DNA from 2 places in the Streptomyces flavusporus genome. Region 1 is predicted to be linked to the other one. Evidence: riboswitches for the same ligand, from Rfam matches in the RefSeq annotation. Region 1 holds a riboswitch; the other holds the start of a gene.
The links. A riboswitch is a leader RNA that binds a small molecule or an ion and turns the genes downstream of it on or off. The one in region 1 is predicted to bind glycine.

Region 2: linked by a shared signal. The riboswitch ahead of gcvP (aminomethyl-transferring glycine dehydrogenase) and the one ahead of gcvT (glycine cleavage system aminomethyltransferase GcvT) in region 1 are both predicted to bind glycine.

Annotation. Positions count from the first base shown of each region.
Region 1 covers NZ_CP176503.1:3,131,929-3,139,252, reverse strand. Annotated here, with positions in the region: gene ACKTSN_RS14775 (L-serine ammonia-lyase) at 1-979, opposite strand, end outside; gene glyA (serine hydroxymethyltransferase) at 1,063-2,325, opposite strand; gene gcvH (glycine cleavage system protein GcvH) at 2,340-2,717, opposite strand; gene gcvT (glycine cleavage system aminomethyltransferase GcvT) at 2,826-3,944, opposite strand; glycine riboswitch at 3,979-4,087, opposite strand; glycine riboswitch at 4,088-4,187, opposite strand; gene ACKTSN_RS14755 (AAA family ATPase) at 4,431-5,099, shown strand; gene ACKTSN_RS14750 (enhanced serine sensitivity protein SseB) at 5,168-5,974, shown strand; gene ACKTSN_RS14745 (enhanced serine sensitivity protein SseB C-terminal domain-containing protein) at 6,158-6,958, shown strand; gene ACKTSN_RS14740 (ABC transporter permease) at 7,300-7,324, shown strand, end outside.
Region 2 covers NZ_CP176503.1:8,197,708-8,205,031, forward strand. Annotated here, with positions in the region: gene ACKTSN_RS38625 (FHA domain-containing protein) at 1-34, shown strand, start outside; gene ftsR (transcriptional regulator FtsR) at 77-814, shown strand; gene ACKTSN_RS38635 (bifunctional nuclease family protein) at 1,333-1,806, shown strand; gene ACKTSN_RS38640 (MerR family transcriptional regulator) at 2,069-2,713, shown strand; gene ACKTSN_RS38645 (DNA polymerase IV) at 2,832-4,217, shown strand; gene ACKTSN_RS38650 (PRC-barrel domain-containing protein) at 4,227-4,598, opposite strand; glycine riboswitch at 4,712-4,807, shown strand; gene gcvP (aminomethyl-transferring glycine dehydrogenase) at 4,984-7,324, shown strand, end outside.

The DNA.
Region 1 (7,324 bases):
AGAGCATGCCGATGGCGCCCGCGGCGAGCAGGAAGCGGACCACGCCGTCCTCGTCGGCGCCCGGCACGAAGTTGATGTAGTAGTGCAGGACCGCGGGGATGATGCCCGCCGCGCCGTTGGTGGGGGCGGTGACGACCCGGCCGCCGGCCGCGTTCTCCTCGTTCACGGCCATCGCGTAGAGCGTGATCCACTCCATGGCGTGCGCCAACGGCTCGCCCTCCGCCCGGAGTTGGCGGGCGGAGACGGCGGCACGGCGGCGTACCTTCAGCCCGCCCGGCAGGATGCCCTCGCGGGACATGCCGCGCGACACGCACGCCTGCATCACCCGCCAGATCTCCAGCAGGCCCTCGCGGATCTCCTCCTCGGACCGCCAGGCGCGCTCGTTCTCCAGCATCAGGGAGGAGATGGACAGGCCCGTCTCCTTTGTCAGGCGCAGCAGTTCGTCGCCCGTGCGGAAGGGGTACTTCAGGACGGTGTCGTCGAGTTTGATGCGGTCCGCGCCCACGGCGTCCTCGTCGACGACGAATCCGCCGCCCACCGAGTAGTACGTCTTGGAGAGGAGTTCGGCACCGGCGGTGTCGTAGGCCCACAGGGTCATGCCGTTGGCGTGGTAGGGGAGGGTTTTACGGCGGTGCAGGACCAGGTCGTCGTCGTAGGCGAAGGCGATCTCGTGCTCGCCGAGGAGGCGGATCCGGCCCACGGACCTGATGTCCTCCACCCGCTGGTCGGCGGTCTCGACGTCGACGGTCCGCGGCGAGGCGCCCTCCAGGCCGAGGAGTACCGCCTTGGGTGTGCCGTGCCCGTGCCCGGTCGCGCCGAGGGAGCCGTACAGCTCGGCGCGTATCGAGGCGACCGAGTCCAGCAGGTCCTCGCCCCGCAGCCGGCGGGCGAACATGCGGGCCGCGCGCATGGGGCCCACGGTGTGGGAGCTGGACGGGCCGATGCCGATCGAGAACAGGTCGAAGACCGAGATGGCCACGGTGACTCCTCAGGAACAGGGGTGGAACAAGGTGCGGGGCACCGCGCTCACCTCCCAGTGTGCGCGGTGCCCCGGGAGGCGGGTTACTTCGTCAGGCCGGGGTACAGCGGGTGCTTCTCCGCGAGGGCGGCGACCCGGGCCTTCAGCGACGCCGCTTCGTAGGACGGCTTCAGCGTCTCGGCGATGACGTCCGCGACCTCGGCGAAGTCCTCGGTCGTGAAGCCGCGGGTGGCCAGCGCGGGCGTACCGATGCGCAGGCCGGACGTCACCATCGGCGGGCGCGGGTCGTTCGGGACGGCGTTGCGGTTGACCGTGATGCCGACCTCGTGGAGCCGGTCCTCGGCCTGCTGCCCGTCGAGCTCGGACTTGCGCAGGTCGACGAGGACCAGGTGGACGTCCGTACCGCCGGAGAGCACATCCACGCCCACGGCCTTCACGTCGTCCTTCACCAGGCGCTCGGCCAGGATGCGGGCGCCCTCCAGCGTCCGCATCTGCCGCTCCTTGAACTCCTCGGAGGCGGCGACCTTGAACGCCACCGCCTTCGCCGCGATCACATGCTCCAGTGGGCCGCCCTGCTGCCCCGGGAACACCGCCGAGTTGATCTTCTTGGCGAGGTCCTGGACGGACAGGATCACACCGCCGCGCGGGCCGCCCAGCGTCTTGTGGGTCGTGGTCGTGACCACGTGCGCGTGCGGCACCGGGTTCGGGTGCAGTCCGGCCGCGACCAGCCCGGCGAAGTGCGCCATGTCGACCATGAGGTACGCGCCGACCTCGTCCGCGATCCGGCGGAACGCGGCGAAGTCCAGCCGGCGCGGGTAGGCCGACCAGCCGGCGACGATCAGCTTCGGCTTGTGCTCCTTGGCGAGGCGCTCGACCTCGACCATGTCGACCACACCGGAGTCGTCGACGTGGTAGGGCACCACGTTGTACAGCTTGCCGGAGAAGTTGATCTTCATGCCGTGGGTCAGATGCCCGCCGTGCGCGAGGTTCAGACCCATGATCGTGTCGCCGGGCTTGAGCAGCGCGAACATCGCGGCCGCGTTGGCCTGCGCGCCCGAGTGCGGCTGCACGTTGGCGTGCTCGGCGCCGAACAGCTCCTTGATGCGGTCGATCGCGATCTGCTCGACCACGTCGACGTGCTCGCAGCCGCCGTAGTAGCGGCGGCCCGGGTAGCCCTCGGCGTACTTGTTGGTCAGGACCGAGCCCTGCGCCTCCATGACCGCGACCGGCGCGAAGTTCTCGGAGGCGATCATCTCGAGGGTGGACTGCTGACGGTGCAGCTCGGCGTCGACGGCGGCGGCCACCGCCGGGTCGAGCTCGTGCAGCGGGGTGTTCAGTACGGACATACGGCTACGACTCCTCAGCCGGCGGTGTGGGCGGCGTACTCGTCGGCGGAGAGCAGGTCGGCCGGCTCCTCGGCGACGCGCACCTTGAACAGCCAGCCGCCCTCGAAGGGGGCGGAGTTCACCAGGGACGGGTCGTTCACCACGTCCTCGTTGATCTCGGTGACCTCGCCGGAGACCGGGGAGTACAGGTCGCTGACCGACTTGGTCGACTCCAGCTCGCCGCAGGTCTCGCCCGCGGCCACCGTGGAGCCCACCTCGGGGAGCTGGGCGTAGACGACATCGCCGAGCGCGTTGGCCGCGAACTCCGTGATGCCGACCGTCGCGACGCCGTCCTCGACGGCCGACAGCCACTCGTGCTCCTTGCTGTAGCGCAGCTGCTGGGGGTTGCTCATGGCCTGAATTCTCCTGTATGCGAGGGAGTGCTGGTGAATGGGGGACTGCTGGAACTGCGGATGACCAGGCAATATGTGCCGAGCGTCACGCTGACGTGGGGCCGGTGGCTACTTCTGGCGCTTGTAGAAGGGCAGCGCCACGACCTCGTACGGCTCGTGGCTGCCCCGGATGTCCACGCCGACCCCGGGTGTGCCCGGCGCCGAGTGCGCGGCGTCGACGTACGCCATCGCGATCGGCCTGCCCAGCGTGGGGGAGGGGGCACCGGAGGTGACCTCACCGATCACCGCGCCGTCGGCGACCACGGCGTACCCGGCGCGCGGCACCCGGCGGCCCTCGGCGACCAGGCCGACCAGGACGCGCGGCGGCTCGGAAGCGGCACGCTCGGCGGCCTCGGCGAGGGCCGCACGCCCCACGAAGTCGCCCTCCTTGTCGAACTTCACGACCCGGCCGAGCCCGGCGTCGAAGGGCGTCAGCGAGGTCGACAGCTCGTGCCCGTACAGCGGCATGCCCGCCTCCAGGCGCAACGTGTCCCGGCAGGACAGCCCGCACGGGACCAGGCCGACGCACTGGCCGGCCTCGGTCAGCGCCTGCCACAGCGCGACGGCGTGCTCCGGCTGCACGAACAGCTCGAAGCCGTCCTCGCCGGTGTAGCCGGTGCGTGCGATCAGCGCGGGGACGCCGGCGACGGTGCCGGGCAGGCCGGCGTAGTACTTCAGCCCGTCGAGGTCGGCGTCGGTGAGCGACTTCAGGATGCCGGGGGCCTCCGGGCCCTGGACGGCGATCAGGGCGTACGCGTCCCGGTCGTCGCGGACGTCGGCGTCGAACCCGTCGGCCCGCTCGGTCAGCGCGTCGAGCACCACCTGGGCGTTCGAGGCGTTCGCCACGATCATGTACTCGGTCTCGGCGAGCCGGTAGACGATCAGGTCGTCGAGGATGCCGCCGTCCGCCCGGCAGATCATGGTGTAGCGGGCGCGGCCGACCTTGACGCCGCCGATGTTCCCGACCAGCGCGTAGTCCAGCAGGGCGGCGGCCTGCGGTCCGGTCACGGTGATCTCGCCCATGTGGGAGAGGTCGAAGAGCCCGGCCCGGTTACGCACGGCGAGGTGTTCGTCGCGCTCGGAGCCGTAGCGCAGGGGCATGTCCCAGCCGGCGAAGTCGGTCATCGTCGCGCCGAGCGAGCGATGCAGGGCATCGAGCGCGGTGCGGCGGAGTGCGGTACTGCTCATCGGTCGGTCTCCAAGGGCATGACGGGAAGGTCGTTCCTCCCCATCTGTCATCGGAACCTGAGAGGTTCGCCATGACCGTTTGTTGGTCCTGGCTTGCACCTTGGGTGGGGCCGCTGCACGCAGGGCCCGCTTTTCAGATGTGCCTCGCCCGCGCGGTAACGGGGCCTGAGAGATTCAAGGGAGGGACTTGCTCCTTCGGCGCCCCGACGGCAGTGCTGCCGGGGACTCTCCCGCGCGGATTCAAGCGGCCGGTATGCAGTTGGCGCGGCCATCATTGCATGCATCGGCCGGGTGCGGCAGGGTCACCTTGCCGGGCCTTTACCGGGCCCGCGAACAGCGGCCGCGCAGATTCCGCACAGCCGGGCGGGGCATGCTGTAGCAGCGCTGTTGCAGGAAGGGGACGGAAACAGGAGACATCGAGCATTACCTTCTCTTTACACTCGACGGGGATGGGACTCGTGAACCGCCCCAGGGAGGACGATCACGGTGAACAGGACCACGGCGTACGCCACCACCTCGGGCCTCGCGCTGCCCAAGCAGCCGACCACCCCGGCCAGGGAGGCGTGCGCTTCGCTGCCGTCACCCGTCGTCCGCGACCTGCGCGAGCGGGAGGGCCGCAGCCCGCATGCGCTGCTCTTCGGGCCCCGCGACCTCGTCGTGGTCACGGGCCTGCCCGGCAGCGGCAAGTCGACCCTGATGCGCAGGGCGGTGCGCGGACTGCGCGTCGACTCCCAGGACACCCGCGACCGCTGGGACGGCCGCATGCCCGCCCGGCTGCCGTACGCGGTCTACCGGCCCCTCGTCCGCCTCGCCCACTACGCCGGACTGCGCCGCACCCTGCGCACCGGCGAGGGAGTCGTCGTGCACGACTGCGGTACGCAGGCCTGGGTGCGCGCCTGGCTGGCCCGCGAGGCCCGCCGCCGCGGCGGCACACTGCACATGCTGCTGCTCGACGTCACCCCCGAGCAGGCCCTGGCCGGCCAGCGCGAGCGCGGCCGAGGGGTCTCGCGGTACGCGTTCCTGCGCCACCGCCGGGCCGCCGACCGCCTGGTGCGCCGCACGGAACGCGGTGACCTGCCGCACGGCTGCGGCGGCGCGGTCCTCCTCGACCGGGAGGCGGCGGACACCCTGCGCCGCATCGGCTTCGTGGGCTGAGGGGACCTGCTCGGTGCGGGGCGTTAGCCTTTCAGCCGCAGCAGAGGTACGGAGCAGGCGGTAGGCAGATGGACGACTTCCCGGCGGACTTCCCCCCGGACCTTTCCGGGGGTTTCCCGGCGCAGGCGCACCCCCATCCGCACGGCGGATGGCCCGGCAACGAGTTGGAGGAGGTGCTGTCGGCCTCCCTCGGCGTGCCCTCGGTCGGCGGCCGGATCGTCGAGGTGCTGGGCCGCAGCTTCGTGTGGGTACCGCTGCCGAACGGCGGCGGCCCGCACAGCGGCCCGCTCGACCTGCCCACGCTGGACATCGAGGGCCAGGCCTACGTGCCGGTCTTCAGCTCCGAGGAGCAGTTCCGGCAGGTCGTCGGCTCCCACATGTCGTACACCGTGGCCCCGGCCGTGGAGTTCGCCCGCGGCCTGCCCCCGCAGGCGGGCATCGTCGTCAACCCGGGCGGCGTGGTCGGCATCCCGTTGCCGCCGCCCGCCGTGGCCGAACTGTGCCGGGCCGGGCGCACCCCGCTCGACGGGCTCACGAGCGGCGGCCGCGTCCGCCTCTTCGAGCCCGACTGGCAGGACGACCCGGTCGACTTCCTCGCGGCGGCGTCTGCGGAGTTCGAGGGCATCGGCGTGGTCCTGACGGCCCGTCGCTGCCTGGCGGCGATCGAAACGGCGGACCCGGTGATGTTCGTAGGAGTCGAACTCTCCCAGCGGGAGGGCGATCTACGGGCAGCTCCCTTGGACGCGCTGGGCCGGGCGTTGGGCAAGGTCCCGATGAAGTGGCCGGTCAACCTGGTCCTCATGGACGTGGCGCAGGATCCGGTGGTCACCTGGCTGCGCGAGCGGGTGCGCCCCTTCTACCAACGGGGCCTCTAAAACTTCCCCGAGGGGCAGCCGGCCCAGGGGCGCGGGGCCGTGTCGACATGCGGCTCCGCCGCGTGGGCCCGACCAGCCCAGAACAACCCGCATCCGCAAGACGACACGGAGCCCCGAGCTGTTGGGCGGGCGGGCTTAAGCTAGGTGCTCGAACGAGGGCGTTGCACGAAGGGGCGGTAAAAGGTGAGCGCGAGCGGTACGGCCGCGGCCGGCCAGGTCGAGCACATGCTGCGCCAGGTGACGCCGGGGCGTTACGACGCCTACGAGGCACTGCTGCGCGCCCTCGCGACCCCGTCCTCCGGCCAGATCTGGATGCTGCTCTGGCACGGCCAGGCCGGCTCCCCGGACGCCCAGTACGGAAACATGGAGGTCGAGGGCTACGGCTACGCCCCGTGCGTCACCTCGGCCCAGGAGCTGTCGGCCAGCGGCTGGAACCGCTCCTATGAGGTCGTCGACGGAGTCGACGTCGCCCGCACCCTCTACCCCGACCACTACGGCCTCTGGCTGAACCCGCACGCCCCCGGCGGCGGCGTCGGCATCCCCTGGCTCGACCTGCGCCGGATCGCCACCGGCCTGGACCGACAGCCGGCGGGCCCGCTGCGACTGTCCGAACCCGGCATCCAGATTCCGCAGTTCTATGCCCTTTTGTCGCAGAACGCCCACCGCACCCCAGCCGTCCGCTCGTTGCGCCGCGCCTGGGTGCAGCCCTCGCTCGGGGCGCCGTATCTCGCCATCGGGCTGGATGTGTACGACACCTCGCCGCCCGCTGTCGACTCGGTGCGCGCGATGATGCAGCAGTCCATCGGCGCGGTCCCGGACGGGCTGCCGGTGTCGACCGTCGCGATGTCCGACGAGTACGACCCGGTCGCGATGTGGCTGCGCGCCAATGCCCGCCCCTTCTACGACCGTGAGGCACACACAGCCGCCCCGGTCCAGGCGCCGGCGGCCGGGTACGGCTTTCCGCCGGCCCAGGGACGGTACTGACCGGAACCAGCCCCTGGCGCTCCCGCGGTCCGTACCAGGGCTTCTTCTTCGCGCGTAGACAAGGGTAGAAAGGCGCCCCTTGTCCCAATTGCACAACTTGGTCCCCGTCCGCCCCCCGTTAACCGCTGTCCGGATAACGGAAAACCCAGAACAGCATCACGGTTGTGCATCCATTCACCGTCAAGTCTGGCGACAGATCGCCAAAGCGTTGAAGACTCCCCCTCCGGGGGTGTTCTTCCGCGTCTTCGTCCGGAGGGCGCCCCTGTGTGCGACGGATTGATCACGCCGCTACAGCGGCAAGTGCGGGCCGGCTACCGCCGGTTGAGAGGGGTCCCTGCCAGATGACGGCACCATTGCACGAGCCGA
Region 2 (7,324 bases), 5.1 Mb from region 1:
GCTGGTCTTCTACGCGAGCCGGCAGGGCATCTGACCGTCCCCCGGGCTTCGTCCGGGGGGACCCCAGGGAAGGTCCATGCTTCATACACCGAGCGGTGGTGCCGGCAACGGCATCACCGCCGCGGACAGCGGGCTGATGAGTATCGGCACGGTGTTGAACGTGCTGCGCGAGGAGTTCCCCGAAGTCACCATTTCCAAGATCCGTTTCCTGGAGTCCGAGGGGCTCATCGAGCCGCAGCGGACCCCCTCGGGATATCGCAAGTTCAGTGCGGCCGATGTCGAGCGACTCGGCCACGTACTGAGGATGCAGCGGGACCACTATCTCCCACTCAAGGTGATCCGCGAGTACTTCGACGCGATGGAGCGCGGCGAGGAGGTGCGGCTGCCCGCGCTGGGCCGACAGCGTGACGGTGAAGCCCCGCCGGAGTCCTCCGAGAGACCGACGGCGGCGCGCATCGGGCGGGCGGAGCTGCTGGCGGCCGCCGGTATCGGAGAGCAGGAACTCGCGGAGTGGGAGTCGTACGGGCTGATCACTCCGCTGTCGGACGGGGTGTACGACGCGGAGACCGCCACCGTGGCCTCGCTGGTCGCCGAGCTGGGACGCTTCGGCATCGAGCCGCGTCACCTACGGGTGATGAAGGCGGCTGCCGACCGTGAGGCCGGGCTGGTGGACCAGGTGGTGGCTCCGCTGAAGCGGCACCGCAATCCGCAGACCAGGGCGCACGCGGAGGCCCGTGTGCAGGAGCTGGCCGGGCTCACGGTGAAGCTGCACGCGGCGCTTGTGCAGACCGCGCTGGGCGTGCGACTGCCCTGACTGAGGGCGGCCTGCCGGCAGGGGCGTGTGGCTCGCGGCCTGTACGGCTCGGATCGGCGGACGAGCCTGGACCGGCCGCGGAGGACGGCGTGGGTCTGGGCAGGAACGATGCGATCTGTCGGCGGACGCCGTGCGGGTGACGGCTGAGGACTTCGGACTGCATGCGGGGCTACGCGGGGCTGGGACGGTGTGATCTGCGGAGGTGCCGTGTGGGTTGGTGGGGGCGGCTTCGGGGCGTTCGCGCGGGGCGGCGGGTCGGTGGAGGGGTTTGCGTGGTTCGCGCGGGGCGGTGCGGGGCTGAGGGTGGCTTCGGGTGGGGCGGTATGGGCTTCGGACGGACCGTGCTGCCCGGTGCAGGGCTTCTTCGAGGTACCGGCGTGGGTCTGGGCGGGGAGCGGCGTGTTGCCGGGGGCGTCGGGTGGGCCGGTGGGGGTTCGGTGGGGTTGGGGAAAGCCGGATCGGGGCTCCGATGTCGGCCCGACTACCCAAACGTCCCGGGCACGGCCTAGGGTTGCTGTGTGAACGAGCTCGATGTCGTAGGTGTCCGGGTCGAAATGCCCTCCAACCAACCGATCGTGCTCCTGCGCGAAGTGGGAGGCGACCGTTACCTCCCCATCTGGATCGGGCCGGGGGAGGCGACGGCGATCGCCTTCGCCCAGCAGGGCATGGCCCCCGCGCGACCGCTGACCCACGACCTGTTCAAGGACGTGCTGGAGGCCGTCGGCCAGGAGCTCACCGAAGTGCGCATCACGGATCTGCGTGAAGGTGTCTTCTACGCCGAGCTGGTCTTCGCCAGCGGGGTCGAGGTGAGCGCCCGTCCGTCCGATGCCATAGCGCTGGCCCTGCGCACCGGAACGCCGATCTACGGCAGCGACGGCGTGCTCGACGACGCCGGTATCGCGATTCCGGACGAGCAGGAGGACGAGGTGGAGAAGTTCCGCGAGTTCCTCGACCAGATCTCGCCCGAGGACTTCGGCACCAGCAGCCAGTAAGACGTGGTCGGCCCAGGCGGACGTGAAGATCCTCGACGGGTCGTCCTGCGGTCGGTGACGGCCTCCGTACCGGCAATTGCCGACGGCCGGTGAGGGCGTCTCGCGGCTCCCCGCAAGCGCATTCGGCTAGCCTTTCCCCACGGTTGGGGGCGGGAAACCACTCTTAGGGTGATTATCACTCGGCGTGCCGAGTGTGGCGATCGTTGACGCACCCTTGGTGACTGCCTACCGTCGAGAAGGCAGGTCAAGGACGGAGGTCGGCGTGAGAAGCAGCGGCGACGGTACGGGTGGGGGTGCCCCCGGACGCAGTCTCGGGGAGAGCGGTCCGTACCCGCTCCCCGGCAGGGCGGCCGATCACACTCCGCAGCGACCGACGCCCATTCCCACCAGCGGAGGGGCGGCGTCCATGACGTCCGAGCAGATCGGTTACCGCGGCCCGACGGCCTGTGCGGCCGCCGGCATCACCTACCGGCAACTGGACTACTGGGCCCGCACCGGGCTCGTCGAGCCCAGCGTGCGGCCCGCCTACGGGTCCGGGACGCAGCGCCTGTACAGCTTTCGGGACGTCGTCGTCCTGAAGATCGTCAAGCGGTTCCTCGACACCGGGGTGTCGCTGCAGAACATCCGCACGGCCGTGCAGCACCTCAGGGAACGCGGTTTCCGCGACCTGGAACGCATGACGCTGATGAGCGACGGCGCGACCGTGTACGAGTGCACCTCGCCCGACGAGGTCCATGCGCTCCTCCAGGGCGGCCAGGGGATCTTCGGTATCGCGGTCGGGGTGGTGTGGCGGGACGTCGAGAGCGCGTTGTCACAGCTGCACGGGGAGCGCATCGACACCGGCGAGACGCTCGTCGGGCACAACCCGGCGGATGAGCTGGCACGACGGCGCAATCGGGCGGTCTGAGCGACGCGGCCGCCCGGCGCCTCTGGTGGCCTGCCGGGCGCCGCGTCGGTAGGTGTGCAGGCCGCGCTGTCGTGGCCGTGCCGCCGCATTGTCAGTGGCGTGGTGCAGCATCGGAGATGTGAGAACCGCGCCCACGATCCTGCATCTCGACATGGATGCCTTCTTCGCTTCGGTGGAGCAGGCGTCCAAGCCGAGCCTGCGCGGGAAGGCCGTGATCGTGGGCGGACTCGGGCCCCGCGGGGTGGTGGCGACCTGCTCGTACGAGGCCCGGGTGTTCGGGGTGCATTCGGCGATGCCCATGGCCCAGGCGCGTCGGCTCGCGCCGAACGCCGCGTATCTCGTGCCGCGCTTCGGGCTGTACCGGACGATCAGCGAGCAGGTGATGGAGCTGCTGCGGGCCCTGTCGCCGCTGGTGGAGCCGCTGAGCCTGGACGAGGCGTTCGTGGACCTGGAGGCCGGGGGAGGGGCCTGGGACGAGGAGTCGGCGCGGTTGGCGGGGATGAAGCTGCGGGCCGACATACGGGCCGTGACCGGGCTCACGGGGTCCGTCGGTCTCGCCGCATCCAAGATGCTCGCGAAGATCGCCTCCGAGCAGGCCAAGCCCGACGGGCTGGTGCTGATCGAGCCGGGGACCGAGCGGGCGCTGCTCGGGCCGATGTCGGTGCGGACGCTTCCCGGGGTGGGGCCCGCGACGGGCGACCACCTGCGGCGGGCCGGCATCACCACGATCGACGAGATCGCCGAGGCGGGCGAGGACGAGCTCGTACGACTTCTGGGAAAGGCGCACGGGCACGCGCTGTACGCCATGGCGCTGGCCCGCGACGACCGGCCGGTGGTCGCCGAGCGGGAGACGAAGTCGGTGTCGGTCGAGGACACCTATGACATGGACATCCATGACCGGCTCCGGGTGGGGCTGGAGGTGCAGCGGCTCGCGGACCGGTGTGTGCGGCGGCTGCGCGGCGCAGGGCTGTCGGGGCGGACGATCGTGCTGAAGGTTCGGCGATACGACTTCTCCACGCTGACCCGGTCCGAGACGCTGCGCGGGCCCACGGACGATCCGGCGGTGGTGCGCGAGGCCGCGGCCCGGCTGCTGGACTCCGTGGACACCACGGGCGGCGTGCGGCTGCTCGGAGTGGGGGTCAGCGGGCTCGCCGACTACACGCAGGAGGATCTGTTCGCGCAGGCCGCGGGGGAGCGGGCGGAGGGGTCGGCGGAGGACGTGGTGGACGAGCCCGTGCAGGGTGCGGCTGTGCCGGTCGAGCGGCGATGGCCCGCGGGGCACGACGTACGGCACGCCGAGTACGGGCACGGGTGGGTGCAGGGGAGCGGACTGGGGAGGGTGACCGTGCGGTTCGAGACGCCCGACTCGGAGCCCGGGCGGGTGCGGACGTTCCGGATCGACGATTCCGCGCTGGAGTCGGCGGATCCGCCGCCATTGGTGGCGCGAAGACCCGGGGAGCGGGTGGCTTCGGGCCCGGAGGGTGGTTCGTCGGTTGGGGGTTGAGCCCTGCGGTCAGGAGTCGTCCGTGCCGGCCAGTTTGCCGAAGTCGTGGTCCGGGAGCCGGGGCGGAGGGGCCACGTCGAGGCCGTAGTGGTGGTAGAGCTGGAGCTCCTGTTCCGGGGAGAGGTGACGGCCCACGCCGAAGTCGGGGGCGTCCTTGATCAGGGCGCGGTCGAAGGGGACGTGCAGACTGCCCTCGATCAGCTCGCTGGGCTCGAGCGGCACGAAGGCGTCCCTGCTGAACAGGCCGGTGCGTATCGCGGCCCACTCCGGGACGCCGGTTGCGTCGTCGAGGTAGATCTCGTCGATCGTGCCGATCTTGTTGCCGTTGCGGTCGAAGGCCTTGCGGCCGATCAGGTTGCGCGGATCGATGTCGGTCTGCACGGGCCCTCCACTTGCTCGCAACTCATCCGTAAGCACTACGAAAGAGCACATTGGGGCACGCGGCCACTCGAACGCCGGGCGTTGACCTCGCTGGTAGTCTGGCAAACGGCTGCTGACCCCGTGCGGGAGAGTCCTCCGGACACCATCGGAGGCGCCGAAGGAGCAAATCCTCCCCGGAATCTCTCAGGCCCACGTACCGCACGGACGAGGTCACTCTGGAAAGCAGAGCGGGTGTCGACGGCTTCCGCTCTCACCGACGGTGCAAGCCGGACGTCCTCGGGCGGTCCGGTGAAGCTCTCAGGTTGAGATGACAGAGGGGGAGGCCGCCGGGGTACCCGCGCCGTGGTGCCCCTCGAAGGTCGCGTCAGACCAGGAGGCCTCCGCAATGACCGCCCATCGCATTCCGCTTTCCGAGCTCGAACAGGGCACGCCCTTCGAGCAGCGCCACATCGGGCCCGACCAGGAGGCGCGGGCCAAGATGCTCGCGCAGGTCGGCTACGGCTCGCTCGACGAGCTCACCGCCGCCGCGGTACCGGATGTGATCAAGAACGCCGACGCCCTGGACCTGCCGGGCGCGCGCACCGAGGCCGAGGTGCTGGCCGAGCTGCGCTCGCTCGCCGACCGCAACCAGGTCCTCGACTCCATGATCGGGCTCGGCTACTACGGGACGTTCACCCCACCCGTCATCCTGCGCAACGTGATGGAGAACCCGGCCTGGTACACCGCCTACACGCCGTACCAGCCGGAGATCTCGCAGGGGCGGCTCGAAGCGCTGCTGAACTTCCAGACCGTGGTCGCCGACCTCACGGGGCTGCCGACCTCGGGCGCCTCGCTGCTCGACGAGGGCACGGCTGCGGCGGAGGCCATGGCCCTGTCCCGGCGCATGGGCAAGAACAAGAAGGGCCTCTTCCTGGTCGACGCGGACGCGTTCCCGCAGACCATCGCCGTGATCGAGACCCGCGCCGAGCCGACCGGCGCCGAGGTCGTCGTCGCCGATCTCAGTGACGGCATCCCGGCCGAGATCGCCGAGCGTGAGATCAACGGCGTGCTCATCCAGTACCCGGGCGCTTCCGGGGCCGTACGCGACATCAAGCCGGTCATCGACCAGGCGCACGAGCTGGGCGCACTGGTCACCGTCGCAGCTGACCTGCTGGCGCTGACGCTGCTGAAGTCGCCGGGCGAGCTCGGCGCGGACATCGCCGTCGGTACGACCCAGCGGTTCGGCGTGCCGATGGGCTTCGGCGGGCCGCACGCCGGATACATGGCCGTGCAGGAGAAGTTCGCCCGCAGCCTGCCCGGCCGCCTCGTGGGCGTCTCGGTCGACGCCGACGGGAACAAGGCCTACCGGCTCGCACTGCAGACGCGTGAGCAGCACATCCGCCGGGAGAAGGCGACCAGCAACATCTGTACCGCCCAGGTGCTGCTCGCCGTCATGGCCGGGATGTACGCCGTCTACCACGGGCCCGAGGGCCTGAAGGGCATCGCGAGGCGCACACACCGATACGCCGCCATCCTCGCCGCGGGGCTGCGCGACGGCGGCGTCGAGACCGTCCACGGCGCCTACTTCGACACGCTCACCGCAAGGGTGCCGGGCCGGGCGGCCGATGTCGTCGCGGCCGCGCGAGACCGCGGCGTGAACCTGCACCTCGTGGACGCCGACCACGTCTCGATCGCCTGCGACGAGACCACCAAGCGGGCCCAACTGAGCGCCGTATGGGCCGCGTTCGGGGTCGACGGCGACGTCGACGCCCTGGACGCCGGCACCGAGGACGCGCTGCCGGCCGCGCTGCTGCGCACCGACGACTACCTGACCCACCCCGTCTTCCAGCAGCACCGCTCCGAGACCGCGATGCTGCGCTACCTGCGCCGGCTCGCCGACCGCGACTACGCGCTGGACCGCGGCATGATCCCGCTGGGCTCCTGCACCATGAAGCTCAACGCGACCACCGAGATGGAGCCGGTCACCTGGCCCGAGTTCGGGCAGCTGCACCCCTTCGCACCCGCCGAGCAGGCGCAGGGCTACCTCACCCTCATCCGTGAGCTGGAGGAACGTCTCGCCGAGGTCACCGGCTACGACAAGGTGTCGCTGCAGCCCAACGCCGGATCGCAGGGCGAGCTGGCCGGTCTGCTCGCGGTGCGCGGGTACCACCGGGCGAACGGCGACGAGCAGCGGACCGTGTGCCTCATCCCGTCCTCCGCGCACGGAACGAACGCCGCCAGCGCCGTGATGGCCGGGATGAAGGTCGTCGTCGTGAAGACCGCCGAGGACGGTGAGATCGACGTCGAGGATCTGCGGGCCAAGATCGAGCAGTACCGCGACGAACTGGCGGTGCTGATGATCACGTACCCCTCGACGCACGGGGTGTTCGAGGAGCACGTCTCCGAGATCTGCGCGCAGGTGCACGAGGCCGGCGGCCAGGTGTACGTCGACGGCGCCAACCTCAACGCCCTGGTCGGGCTGGCCAAGCCGGGGCACTTCGGCGGTGACGTCTCGCACCTCAACCTGCACAAGACGTTCTGCATCCCGCACGGCGGAGGCGGTCCGGGCGTCGGCCCGGTGGCCGTACGGTCGCACCTGGCGCCGTATCTGCCGAACCACCCGCTCCAGCCGGAGGCCGGTCCGGAGACCGGTGTGGGCCCGATCTCGGCCGCGCCGTGGGGGTCTGCGGGCATCCTGCCGATCTCGTGGGCGTACGTCCGGCTCATGGGCGGTGAGGGGCTCAAGC